DNA from 3 places in the Hyphomicrobium denitrificans ATCC 51888 genome. Region 2 is predicted to be linked to each of the others. Evidence: predicted binding sites of a transcription regulator. Region 2 holds the regulator's gene; each other region holds the start of a gene.
The links. Region 2 encodes PhoB, which activates phosphate uptake and scavenging genes when phosphate is short. Its sites were predicted from a motif close to TGTCATNNANCTGTCAT; they were not measured.
Positions count from the first base shown of each region.

Region 1: ppk2 (polyphosphate kinase 2) is a predicted target of PhoB. The motif match lies at 2,522-2,538, and genes of this name have one in related genera.
Region 3: HDEN_RS00470 (PhoX family protein) is a predicted target of PhoB. The motif match lies at 1,893-1,909, and genes of this name have one in related genera.

Region 1 is NC_014313.1:3,370,626-3,374,492, reverse strand. Features, by position in the region: gene HDEN_RS16315 (MBL fold metallo-hydrolase) at 1-480, shown strand, start outside; gene HDEN_RS18425 (C40 family peptidase) at 538-1,113, opposite strand; gene HDEN_RS16305 (aldo/keto reductase) at 1,458-2,483, shown strand; gene ppk2 (polyphosphate kinase 2) at 2,593-3,516, shown strand; gene HDEN_RS16295 (hypothetical protein) at 3,619-3,867, opposite strand, start outside.
Region 2 is NC_014313.1:302,626-306,492, forward strand. Features, by position in the region: gene HDEN_RS01410 (DUF1007 family protein) at 1-113, opposite strand, end outside; gene HDEN_RS01415 (zinc ABC transporter substrate-binding protein) at 304-1,284, shown strand; gene phoB (phosphate regulon transcriptional regulator PhoB) at 1,350-2,054, opposite strand; gene phoU (phosphate signaling complex protein PhoU) at 2,079-2,792, opposite strand; gene pstB (phosphate ABC transporter ATP-binding protein PstB) at 2,834-3,622, opposite strand; gene pstA (phosphate ABC transporter permease PstA) at 3,619-3,867, opposite strand, start outside.
Region 3 is NC_014313.1:110,355-114,221, reverse strand. Features, by position in the region: gene HDEN_RS00480 (HPF/RaiA family ribosome-associated protein) at 1-8, opposite strand, end outside; gene HDEN_RS00475 (bifunctional aminoglycoside phosphotransferase/ATP-binding protein) at 128-1,672, opposite strand; gene HDEN_RS00470 (PhoX family protein) at 1,958-3,867, shown strand, end outside.

The DNA of each region.
Region 1 (3,867 bases), 570 kb from region 2:
AACGCGCGCTATGTCATCGGGCAGATCGAGCACGATTTCTGGACGCCGGAAGGCAAGCTGCCGGATGACCTGGAAAAGTTCGCGCAGGTTTATCGCGCCAACTCAAAGCCGGTGATGGAGAAGATAAACTTCATCAAGCCGGGCGACGATGTCGTGACCGGCATTCGCGCAATCGAAGCCTATGGCCACACACCCGGCCACCTCGCCTTCATGATCGAAAGCGGAGGCAAATCGCTTCTCTGGTGGGGAGATTGCGCGCATCACCAGGTCGCGTCGCTCGCACGTCCCGACTGGCATTGCGTCTTCGACGCCGACAAACCACTGGCCGCCGCTACGCGTCGTCGCGTGTTCGACATGGCCGCCACCGATCGCCTTCCGGTGATCGGCTATCACATGCCGTTCCCGTCGATTGGCTTCGTCGAGAGAACTGCCCCCGAGAGCTACGGCTGGCTCGCACACACCTATCAGCTCAACCTCTGAGCCGAACCGCAAGCGCCTGGGCAGACCGAAGCCTCGGTCTGCCCAATGCGACTTCGATTAGCCGACGCGGAAGACGGCGCCCGCAACCGAGCGTGCACGCTCGCGCACGGCATTGCCGTCGTTGCCGGACTTCACGATCCACTGACCGTTCGATGCCCGCCCCGTGATGATGCCGACGTGATGCGGCCACACGACCACGGCGCCGACCTGCGGACCGCTCGAGCGACCGTAACGCCGCCAGTTGGCTGCCAGATTATATTCCGGACCGCCCCCGAGCTGGGTGCGCATCCACCAGCCGCACCATGCGCGCGGACGACCGCCGACACCTGCCGACGCGTAACGGCGCCCCGTATGCCGCTGCGCATAACGACGGCTTACGCCCTGCCGATGTGCATATCTGGAATTCTGATTAATCACGCGCCGTCCGTAAGAACCGCGGTAGGAATGACTTGCGTATCTGTGGCCCCGCCGTTGCGAATAGCCGCGGTTCGAATACCGCTGCTTCCCCGACCATTTCGCATGGGTCCGCTCAATCCGATGACTATTATAGCCCTTGTACGGATGAGCCTCGACCGACGGAACGCCGACAATGACTGCCAGCAGCGCCGCCACTGCGAACAAGCTCAATCGCATGGTTACTCTCCTCACTTGTCTTAACAAACGGCGCGCATCGAGCGTCGTAATGCGGCGGAAACAAGGGAGGATTCGCCGCGCGACATATCGTCGTCGACGTTTGCAACTGGCACGCGTGTCGATATTTTTCGGGGCTTTTTCGGACCTTAACGGCGATTAATCAGTATCCAGATGGTCCGATCGCTACCAATAAGCGAAAAAATTGTGAAGATTGCGAACGGAATTGGCAATTCCGTGATCGCAATTGTTTCTAATTTACATGCCTATTTGATGAGTGCGGTGTGGCGATGTTCCGCATTCGCGCGCCCTGAAAAAGGCAATTGCCAGCATTCGAGGAACTCATAATGGAATATCGACGCCTCGGCTCGTCCGGATTGACTGTTCCACTCCTTTCTTTTGGCGCGGCGACGTTTGGCGGCGCGAGCGAATTCTTTCGCGCCTGGGGTTCGACGGACGTCACGGCAGCCCGCCGGATGATCGATCTCTGCCTCGACGCCGGCGTCACATTATTCGATACCGCCGATGTCTATTCCGACGGCGTATCGGAACAGGTTCTCGGTGAAGCCCTCAAAGGCCGCCGCGATAAGGTTCTCATCTCGACGAAAGCCACGTTCCGTTTCAGCAACGCCCCCAACGACGTCGGCTCGTCACGTTTTCACCTTTTGAAATCCTGCGACGAAGCGCTGAAGCGCTTGCAGACGGACCATATCGACATTTTCCAGTTGCACGGCTTCGATGCGATGACGCCGCCGGAGGAAGTGCTGTCGACACTCGATCAATTGGTGCGCGCCGGCAAAATCCGCTACGTCGGCGTTTCCAATTTCTCCGGCTGGCACTTGATGAAATCGCTCGCCGTCGCCGACCGCTACGGCTATCCGCGCTACGTCGCCAATCAGACATATTATTCGCTGCTCGGCCGCGACTATGAGTGGGAGCTGATGCCGCTCGGACTCGACCAGGGCGTCGGCGCTCTCATTTGGAGTCCTCTCGGCTGGGGACGTTTGACCGGAAAAATCCGCCGCGGTCAGCCGCTGCCCGAGACGAGCCGCCTGCATCAGACGGCCGACAAAGGACCGCCTATCGAGGATGAGCGTCTTTTCCGCATCGTCGATGTGCTCGACGAAATCGCGAAGGAAACCGGCAAGTCGATACCGCAGATCGCGCTCAACTGGCTGTTCCAGCGCCCCACCGTTTCGAGTGTCATTATCGGCGCGCGTGACGAGAAGCAGCTCAAGGACAATCTCGGCGCCATCGGCTGGAACCTGACGCCGGAACAGGTCGCCAAGCTCGACGCCGCAAGCGAGACGACGAAACCGTACCCATATTGGCATCAGTCCGGCTTCAGCGAACGCAACCCGTCTCCGGTCTGAGACGAACAGGATTTTCGAGCCGCGCCAAAGGCTAACACTGTCATAAGCCTGTCATCGGGTTCGCGTGTCTATGGCCGGTATCGCCGAAGAGACCGCCACAGGACCAAACATGATTGACGAACGCGAGAAGTACGACGGCATGGCAGCGCGCATCGAAGCTGAGATTGCCGACAGCCTCGATGAAGAACTCGAGATGGAGCTGGACGACGATCGTCTGCAAAAGCTCATCGACGGGAAAGAGCAATCAGACAGCGACAGCGCGCTCGATCGCAAAGTCTATTTCCAGGAACTGTTCCGCCTGCAGCGTGAGCTGATCAAATTGCAGGATTGGGTCGTAACGCAGAAACTGAAAGTCGTCGTGCTCTTCGAAGGGCGCGACGCTGCAGGCAAAGGCGGCGTCATCAAGCGCATCACGCAGCGCCTCAATCCGCGCGTCGTGCGCGTCGTGGCGCTCCCGGCGCCAAGCGAACGCGAACGTTCGCAATGGTATTTTCAACGCTACGTTCCGCATCTTCCGGCGGCCGGCGAAATGGTTCTGTTCGATCGCTCCTGGTACAATCGCGCCGGCGTCGAACGCGTCATGGGCTTCTGCTCGGACTCGGACGTCGAAGAGTTTTTCCGTACCGTTCCCGAATTCGAAAAGATGCTCGTGCGCTCCGGCATCACGCTCATCAAGTACTGGTTCTCGATCTCCGACGACGAACAGCATCTGCGCTTCCAGATGCGCATTCACGATCCGATCAAGCAGTGGAAGCTGTCGCCGATGGATCTCGAATCCCGGCGACGCTGGGAAGCCTACACCAAAGCCAAGGAAGCGATGCTCGAACGCACGCACATTCCAGAGGCGCCGTGGTGGGTCGTGCACGCCGACGACAAGAAGCGCGCGCGCCTCAACTGCATCAGCCATCTCTTGACGCAAATTCCCTATCAGGAAGTCGTGCGCGCGCCGATCGCGCTTCCGGATCGCGTGCACAATCCCGATTATCTGCGTGAGCCCGTGCCGGACGACATGTACGTGCCGGCCAACTATTGATCCGCGAGACCGTGCTTTGAAAAACAATTCGGCGGGCGATGCCAAGCATCCCCGCCGATATTTTTATGCGAACGCCGGCGAGCCTTCGCCGAAACGCGATGCTCAGCGGATGCGCCGCGGATTCATATAGAGATCGGCTTCCTGACGCTGGATATTGGGCTTGATGCGCCCGTCGCGAATGTCATGCGCCAAGGCTTTTACGTGGCGTCGTGCCTGGCGATTGAAGACGATCATGCCCGTAAACAGCTTCATCACCTGAATGAGACGCGGATCGGCATGATCGCCACGCACCTTGCAGCGCCATCTGCCGCCGATGGTCAGAATGGCGCCATCGATATGGCCCACATGCTC
Region 2 (3,867 bases):
ATGGTCATCTCGTAAGTGATCCACATATGCGGATGGGACCACGCCGCCGCCGGCAGTATCAGCCAGGCTGCGAGAGCGAAGAGCACGCCGATCCGTTTATTGCTTAAAATCACTCGTCGACCTCTATCCTTGCCCCAACGCGACGACGCTTCGGTGTCGCCCTTTACCGTCGCATTGCGAACGTGGCGACAATGCGACACCAGGATCAATCCGCAGCCTATGGTGCTGACGCGGTTTGAGCTTGTGAGCGTTTCGTTCGTCTTGTTATATTATACGATGTTTATAGCATTCGACAGGGTTTCGATGGCAAAATTCAGTCCGGCGCGCGTTGGTGCCGGCATCATGCTGCTGGCCGCCATCTTTTCCGGCGCCGGAGCGGCCGCGGAGACGCCGAAGGTCGTCGTGACCATCAAACCGATCCATGCGCTCGTCAGCGAGGTCATGGCGGGCGTCGGCGTGCCGGTGCTGCTCGTTGACGGCGCGGCGTCGCCGCACACGTTTACGCTCAGACCCTCGACGGCGCGCGCGATCAACGATGCCGATATCTTCATCCGCACGTCGGATGCGCTGGAGCCCTTTACGCACAAGATCGTGCAAACCCTGCCTCCGAGCGTCAACGTGGTGACGCTCGCGGACGCGCCCGGCATTGCGCTGCTCGACCAACGGCGCGGCGGAACGTTCGAGCCGCACGTCCATGTGCACGCGATCGACGAAGAGCATGCGGACATCAAAGCGCATGACGGTCACGATGACGAGGAGGGCGGCAAGGACGGGCATATCTGGCTCGACCCGCGCAACGCCAAGGCGATCGTGGCGAGCGTGACGCAGGCGCTTTCGGCGCGCTATCCGGAGCATGCCAGCACGCTCACCGCCAATGCAGCGGCGCTCGATCGGCGTCTCGATGCGTTGAACCAGGACATCGCGACGGAGCTTAGTCGAGTTCGGGATAAACCCTTCATCGTGTTTCATGATGCGACGCAGTACTTCGAGCATCGCTACGGACTGAACGCCGTCGGATCGATCACAGTCAGCCCGGACATTCCGCCGAGCGCGCGGCGTCTGACGGAAGTTCGGCGCAAGATCGTCTCGCTCGGCGCCGTCTGCGTGTTCAGCGAGCCGGACTTCCAGCCGAAGCTCATCAGCGCCGTTACTGAAGCAACGAAGGCCCGTTCGGGAACGCTCGACGCCGAAGGGCTGACGCTGACGCCTGGACCGGATCTCTATTTCGATCTGATGCACGGGCTGGCGCGCAATATCGCGCGCTGTCTCGATGCGGAAAGCTGAAGGGTCCTGGCGTCGTGACGCGATGCCGCTCGTGAAGGCGATCGATCGCAGCGTCGCGCTAGAATTTAGACGGGAGCGTCGGCCTCGCGGCCGTCGAACACGTAACCCGCGCCGCGAACCGTGCGGATCGGATCACTTTCGTTGCCGCGGATCAGCGATTTTCTCAAACGTCCGATGTGGACGTCGACCGTGCGCTCATCGACTTCGGACGACTGACCCCAGACGCGGTCGAGAAGCTGATTTCGCGAGAGCACACGGCGCGGGCTCTCCATGAAAACTTCGAGCATCCGGTATTCGGTGGGTCCGAGGCGAACTTCGCGTGCGCCGCGCGTGACCTTGTGGGCGCCGCGATCCATGACGATTTCGCCGGAGACGAGGATGTCGCTCATGCGCTCGGGAGCGGCACGGCGCAGGAGCGCCTTGATCCGTGCCATCAGCTCCTGAACGGAGAAAGGCTTGGTGACATAGTCGTCGGCGCCGGTCGTCAGTCCGCGCACGCGATCGGCTTCCTCGCCGCGCGCCGTCAGCAGGATGATCGGCAGGTTCTGCGTCTCGGTGCGATTGCGAAGTCTCCGGCATAACTCGATGCCGGAGATTTTCGGAATCATCCAATCGAGAATCGCAAGGTCGTAGCTCTGTTCCGCCAAGAGCAGTTCGGCTTCCTCGCCGTCGGCCGCGTGCACGACGTCGTAGCCTTCGGACTGGAGATTGTACTTCAGAAGCTCAACGAGCGGTGCTTCGTCTTCGACGACGATGATCTTGGCGGCCATGATATTACGCCTTGGGTCCTTCGATTATTCGCGAGGCGTGATCAGGGTCGACGACGTGCGGTCGCCCTTCGGACGGTCGTCGGCGATCGGAACGCCGTGGACGAGGTAATGAATATTCTCGGCAATGTTGGTGGTGTGATCGCCGATGCGCTCGATGTTCTTGGCGCCGAACAGGAAATGCGTGCACAGGCCGATGTTGCGCGGGTCTTCCATCATGTAGGTCAGAAGCTCGCGGAACAGCGAATTGTACATCGCGTCGACCTGCTCATCGCTCAGCCAGACCTTCATCGCCTTATCGGCATCGAGGGTGGCGAGCGCGTCGAGAACGTCGCGCAGCTGAGCCTGCACCATTTCCGTCATGTGGCGCATGCCGGTCATCAACGGCTTCGGGTAGGTTTCGGAAGCCACCGCCAGTGCGCGCTTGGCGATATTCTTGGCAAGGTCGCCGATGCGCTCGAGGTCGCCCGCAACCTTGAGGACCGTCATGATGTGGCGAAGATCGTTCGCGAGCGGCTGGCGGCGGGCGATCATCAGAATGACCTGGTCCTGCACCTCGCGCTCGAGCTGGTCGAGCATCGCGTCACTCGAAACAGCCGTTTCGGCGAGATTCGGGTCGCGGCGTTCAAGGGCGTCCATCGCCTGGACGAGAAGCTTTTCCGCGTAGCCGCCCATCTGGGCGATGCGGCGGTCAAGGAGCTTCAGTTCGTCTTCGTATGACTTGACGGTGTGTTCGTTCATCTAAGTCGGTCCTAAAATTCGTGGGCCTCTGGAAGCGGTCACTAGCCGAAGCGGCCGGTGATGTAGTCCTGCGTCCGGGTGTCCGTGGGATTGGTGAACAGCTTTTTCGTATCGCCGAACTCGACCAGTTCGCCGAGGTACATGAAGGCGGTCTTCTGCGAGACGCGGGCCGCCTGCTGCATGTTGTGCGTAACGATCGCGATCGTGAACTCGTTCTTCAACTCATCGATCAATTCTTCGATGCGTGCCGTGGAGATCGGATCGAGCGCCGAGCACGGTTCGTCGAACAGAATGACTTCAGGACGGATCGCGACGGTGCGCGCGATGCAAAGGCGCTGCTGCTGGCCGCCGGAAAGGCTCAGGCCGCTGCTGTGCAGCTTGTCCTTCACTTCTTTCCAGAGAGCAGCTTTTTCGAGCGCGCTTTCGACGCGGGCGTCGATGTCGGATTTCGGCAGGCGCTCATAAAGGCGGACGCCGAAGGCGATGTTTTCATAGATCGACATCGGGAACGGCGTCGGCTTCTGGAACACCATGCCGATGCGCGAGCGAAGAAGGTTCAGGTCCTGGCGCGGATTGAGAATGTTCTCGCCGTCGAACAGGACTTCGCCTTCGGCGCGCTGGTTCGGATAGAGATCGTACATCCGATTGAGAACGCGCAGCAGTGTGGACTTGCCGCAACCGGACGGTCCGATGAACGACGTCACCTGACGCTCATAGAGCGGCATGGAGATCGATTTCAGGGCCAGGGACGACCCGTAGAAGAACTTCAGATCGCGGACGGAAATCTTTTCCGTAAGCGCGGAGTCCACATCCTTGGACATGACATTCATTGTGGGGACCTCGAAGAACCTAGCCAACGTGCGAGAATACTCATTGTCAGAACCGCGACTGTGATCAGAAGCGCGCCTGTCCAGGCGAGACGCTGCCAATCTTCGTAGGGGCTCAGAGCGTATTGGAAGATGACCACCGGCAAGCTCGCGATCGGAGCATTGAGGTTGGTGGACCAGAACTGGTTGTTCAAAGACGTGAACAACAGCGGTGCGGTTTCGCCGCTGATGCGGGCGATCGCGAGCAG
Region 3 (3,867 bases), 190 kb from region 2:
GTCTGCATGATTTCACCTGCACTTGCTTCGCTTGATTAGCTAACATGCGAAATTGAAGAACAACGACCATCGCGAGCATTGACAAGTATCAACAAAATGAGCCGCACTTGGCACTGGCGATACCGTACTAACGCGCAGAAGTTCCTCCCTCGATCGCTTGCATGACACAGGCTACGATTTCTGAAGGCGCGCCGAGAGCGCCTATTTCGATCCAGCTCGTCGGCTCACGCTGACGCATCGCCTGCAATTTTACGATTTCCGTTGTCGCGTCGGAAACGTCATTGCGCCTCGCATCGACACGGTCGAGAAGAACGTCTGTCGGCGCATCGAGCCAGATGCCGGAGAAGGAAACGCCTGCTTTGCGCGCACAATCTGCTATGCGCGCGCGGTCTTCCTCACGATCGAACACCGCTTCCGCAACGACCGCATGCCCGGCCGCGACTATGGCTGCGGCTTCGTTCAACTGGGTTGCGTAGACTTTTTCCGATATCTCGCTGCGATAGGCTTCAGCCGGTAATCTGGTCTCGGCTGAAACTCGAAACATCCGCTTGCGAATGCGATCGCTGGCAAGCACGCGGGCGCCCGGTGCATTGCCGATGCGATCGGCGATCATCGCTGCGATCGTAGATTTTCCCGTTCCACTCAAACCACCAATCGCGACGAGACGCGCGGACTGCGGTTCAAGCAGGCTCCCTGCGAGGTCAAAATACTGTCTCGCCTGCGCCGCAATACCCTCATCGTTCAGGCCCTGGCCCTGGCATTGCGTCGCCAGAACGTGCGCGCGGATCGAAGCCCTGACCGCCATGAAGAACGGCAGCAGCGCAATGCCGTCTTCCTCATCGGCATCGTCGAAGTACCGGTTGAAGACCAGATTAGCCGCAGATCTTTCGCCGAGATTCCAAAGGTCCATCAGCAGAAAAGCCAAGTCATACAAAACGTCGATCGTCGCCATGGCATCGCTAAATTCAATGCAATCGAAGAGCGTTGGCGTGTTGTCGACGAGGCAGATATTGCCGAGATGCAAGTCGCCGTGACAGTGCCGAACCTTTCCCGCCGCCCCACGACGATCGAGAAGTTCGCGGTGACGATCGAGCGCAGCGCCCAACGCGGAATTGAGCCCGATAACGTTCTCCTTTGGGAAAACATCTGTCGTCGTGAAGGCAGCAGCGTTGAGCGCGAGCACATCGGCCATGATGGCGGTGCCGGAATTGCTCCGGCTGACTTCGGCCACGCCGTGAAAGCGCGCAATCGCATTCGCAGTCTCAGTCAACAGCGCAGGTGTCAGCACGCGCTTCTTCGCCATCCGCTCAAATGACGAGTTCTCGTCGAAACGCAACATCTCGACCACAGCATCGAGAAGAGGACCATTCCCATCGAACGCGAGAGAGCCATCGGGCTCGACTGTGATGCGGCGAACGACGAGATAGATCGCCGGAGCCGTTCTTCGATTCAGTTCCACTTCCCGGTGACACGCAGCAAGACGAAGCTCCGCTGTCGAAAAGTCTACGTAAGGCAGCTTGACGGCCCGCTTGAGTTTGAACGCGCGAGGACCGATTAACAGAACAATAGAGATATGCGTCCTGATGATCGCAACATCCGACTCCACCGTGCCCTTCGGCCGCGTATTGCGCAGAAAATCGACGATAGCGGCCTGGTCATGATCGAGCACCATGCGCGTCTGTTTCCTTCCATTCGCGGCGCGGCGCCAGCTCGGATTGAGGTCGGAACCGCGAACTGCAACGCGCTCGACGTGCGGGTGCGATCTCCCTCACATCCAATCTCGTAAGCCAGCACGCTATAGCAACACCCGGCGCCACGCGATGAGCACAGGATTCGCGCGGCGTTTGGAAGCGCACCTCCTCCGCGGATCGAGCCTCTTTGCCGCTGAGTCCTGTCGCGAATCCGTCAAGGGAACCCTCTAGGCTGGTGCCCCCGAACAGACGTGTCAGGACAAGCCATGAGCGCCGACGAACGACGTGAATCGCCTTTTGCAGCCAGCATGCTGGAGCACGCCGACGCACCACCGCGCAACACGTCCGGCAACCCGACTATGGGCGAGATCATCAGCCGGCGCTTTTCGCGGCGTGAAATTTTACAGGGCGCGCTCGCCGTATCGGCGATCTCAACGACAATCGGCGCGAAAGCCTTGGCTGCCGCCGAGGCCACCAAAACGGAGACCAGCCAGTCCGCGTTTCACTTCACTGAAGTCGAAGCCGGCGTCGACGCGCACCATCATGTCGCCGAAGGCTACGACGCCGATGTTCTGCTTCGCTGGGGCGACGCGCTTTTTCCGGATTCGCCAAGCTTCGACCCGGCGCGGCAAGCGCCTGAAGCACAGGCCCGGCAGTTCGGCTATAACAACGATTTCGTTGGCTATCTGCCGATGCCCGGCGCGGCCGATCCGTCGTCGCACGGCGTGCTGTTCGTCAATCACGAATACACGAATCCGCATCTGATGTTTCCCGGCATTGTCGAGATCAAGGACGGCAAGCTCAGCATGCACGCCGCGACGCCCGAGCGCTTCCGCATCGAAGCGATGGCTCACGGCGCGACGATCGCCGAAATCCGAAAAGTCGACGGCAAATGGGCTTTGATAAAGGACTCTTCCCTTAACCGGCGCGTCACAGTCGCTACCGAAATCCATCTCTCCGGGCCGGTGTCCGGAACGGATCGCGTCAAGACGAACGCCGATCCGAGCGGACGCAAAGTCCTCGGCACGCTCAACAATTGCTCCGGCGCGATGACGCCGTGGGGAACCTTCGTCTCGGGCGAAGAAAACATTCACGGCTACTTCTCCGGCGCGCTGCCTGAGGGCCACCGCGAAACGGCGAACTATCAGCGCCTCTCCATTCCATTGGCGCCTTATGCCTGGGGCCGCTTCGAAGATCGCTTCGATCTTTCTAAAGAGCCGAACGAGGCCAACCGTTTCGGCTGGGTCGTCGAAGTCGATCCGTTCGACCCACAGTCCGTTCCAAAAAAGCGCACCGCACTCGGTCGCTTCAAACACGAAGGCGCGGATAACGTCGTCGCAAAAGACGGCCGCGTCGCGGTTTACCTCGGCGACGACGAGCGCTTCGATTATGTCTACAAGTTCGTCACCGCAAGCCGCTTCGATCCCACGAACCGCGCGGCGAACATGGACCTGCTCGACACGGGCACGCTGCATGTCGCAAAATTCTCGGCCGACGGAACGGTTCTCTGGCTGCCGCTTGTTTTCGGGCAGGGCCCGCTCACCGAGGCCAACGGTTTCAGCAATCAAGCCGACGTCCTGATCGAGACGCGCCGCGCGGCGGACCTTGTCGGCGCTACCAAAATGGATCGCCCCGAGGACATCACGCCCCACGCCGCGACCGGACGCGTCTACATCATGCTGACCAACAACACGAAGCGAAAGCCGGACGAGGTCGACGCCGCGAACCCGCGCGCCGAAAATGCCTTCGGGCATATCATCGAAATCATCGAAGAGAGCGGCAACCACGCGGCAACGCGCGGCCGCTGGGAAATTCTGCTCAAGTGCGGAGATCCGTCCGTCGCGGCAGTCGGAGCGACTTTCTCCACGGAAACGAGCAAAAACGGCTGGTTCGGAATGCCGGATAACGCCGTCATCGATTCCGCAGGACGGTTGTGGGTCGCAACCGACGGCAACGATGCCAAGGCAACCGGCCGCGCCGATGGACTTTGGGCCGTCGACACCGATGGACCATCGCGCGCCACGTCGAAGCTCTTCTTTCGCGTGCCGCACGGCGCCGAAATGTGTGGCCCTTGCTTCACGCCCGACGACACGACGGCATTCGTCGCCGTTCAGCATCCCGCCGACGACGGACCGGATTGGCCTGAGTTCGGCCGCTATTCGTATTACGAAGATCT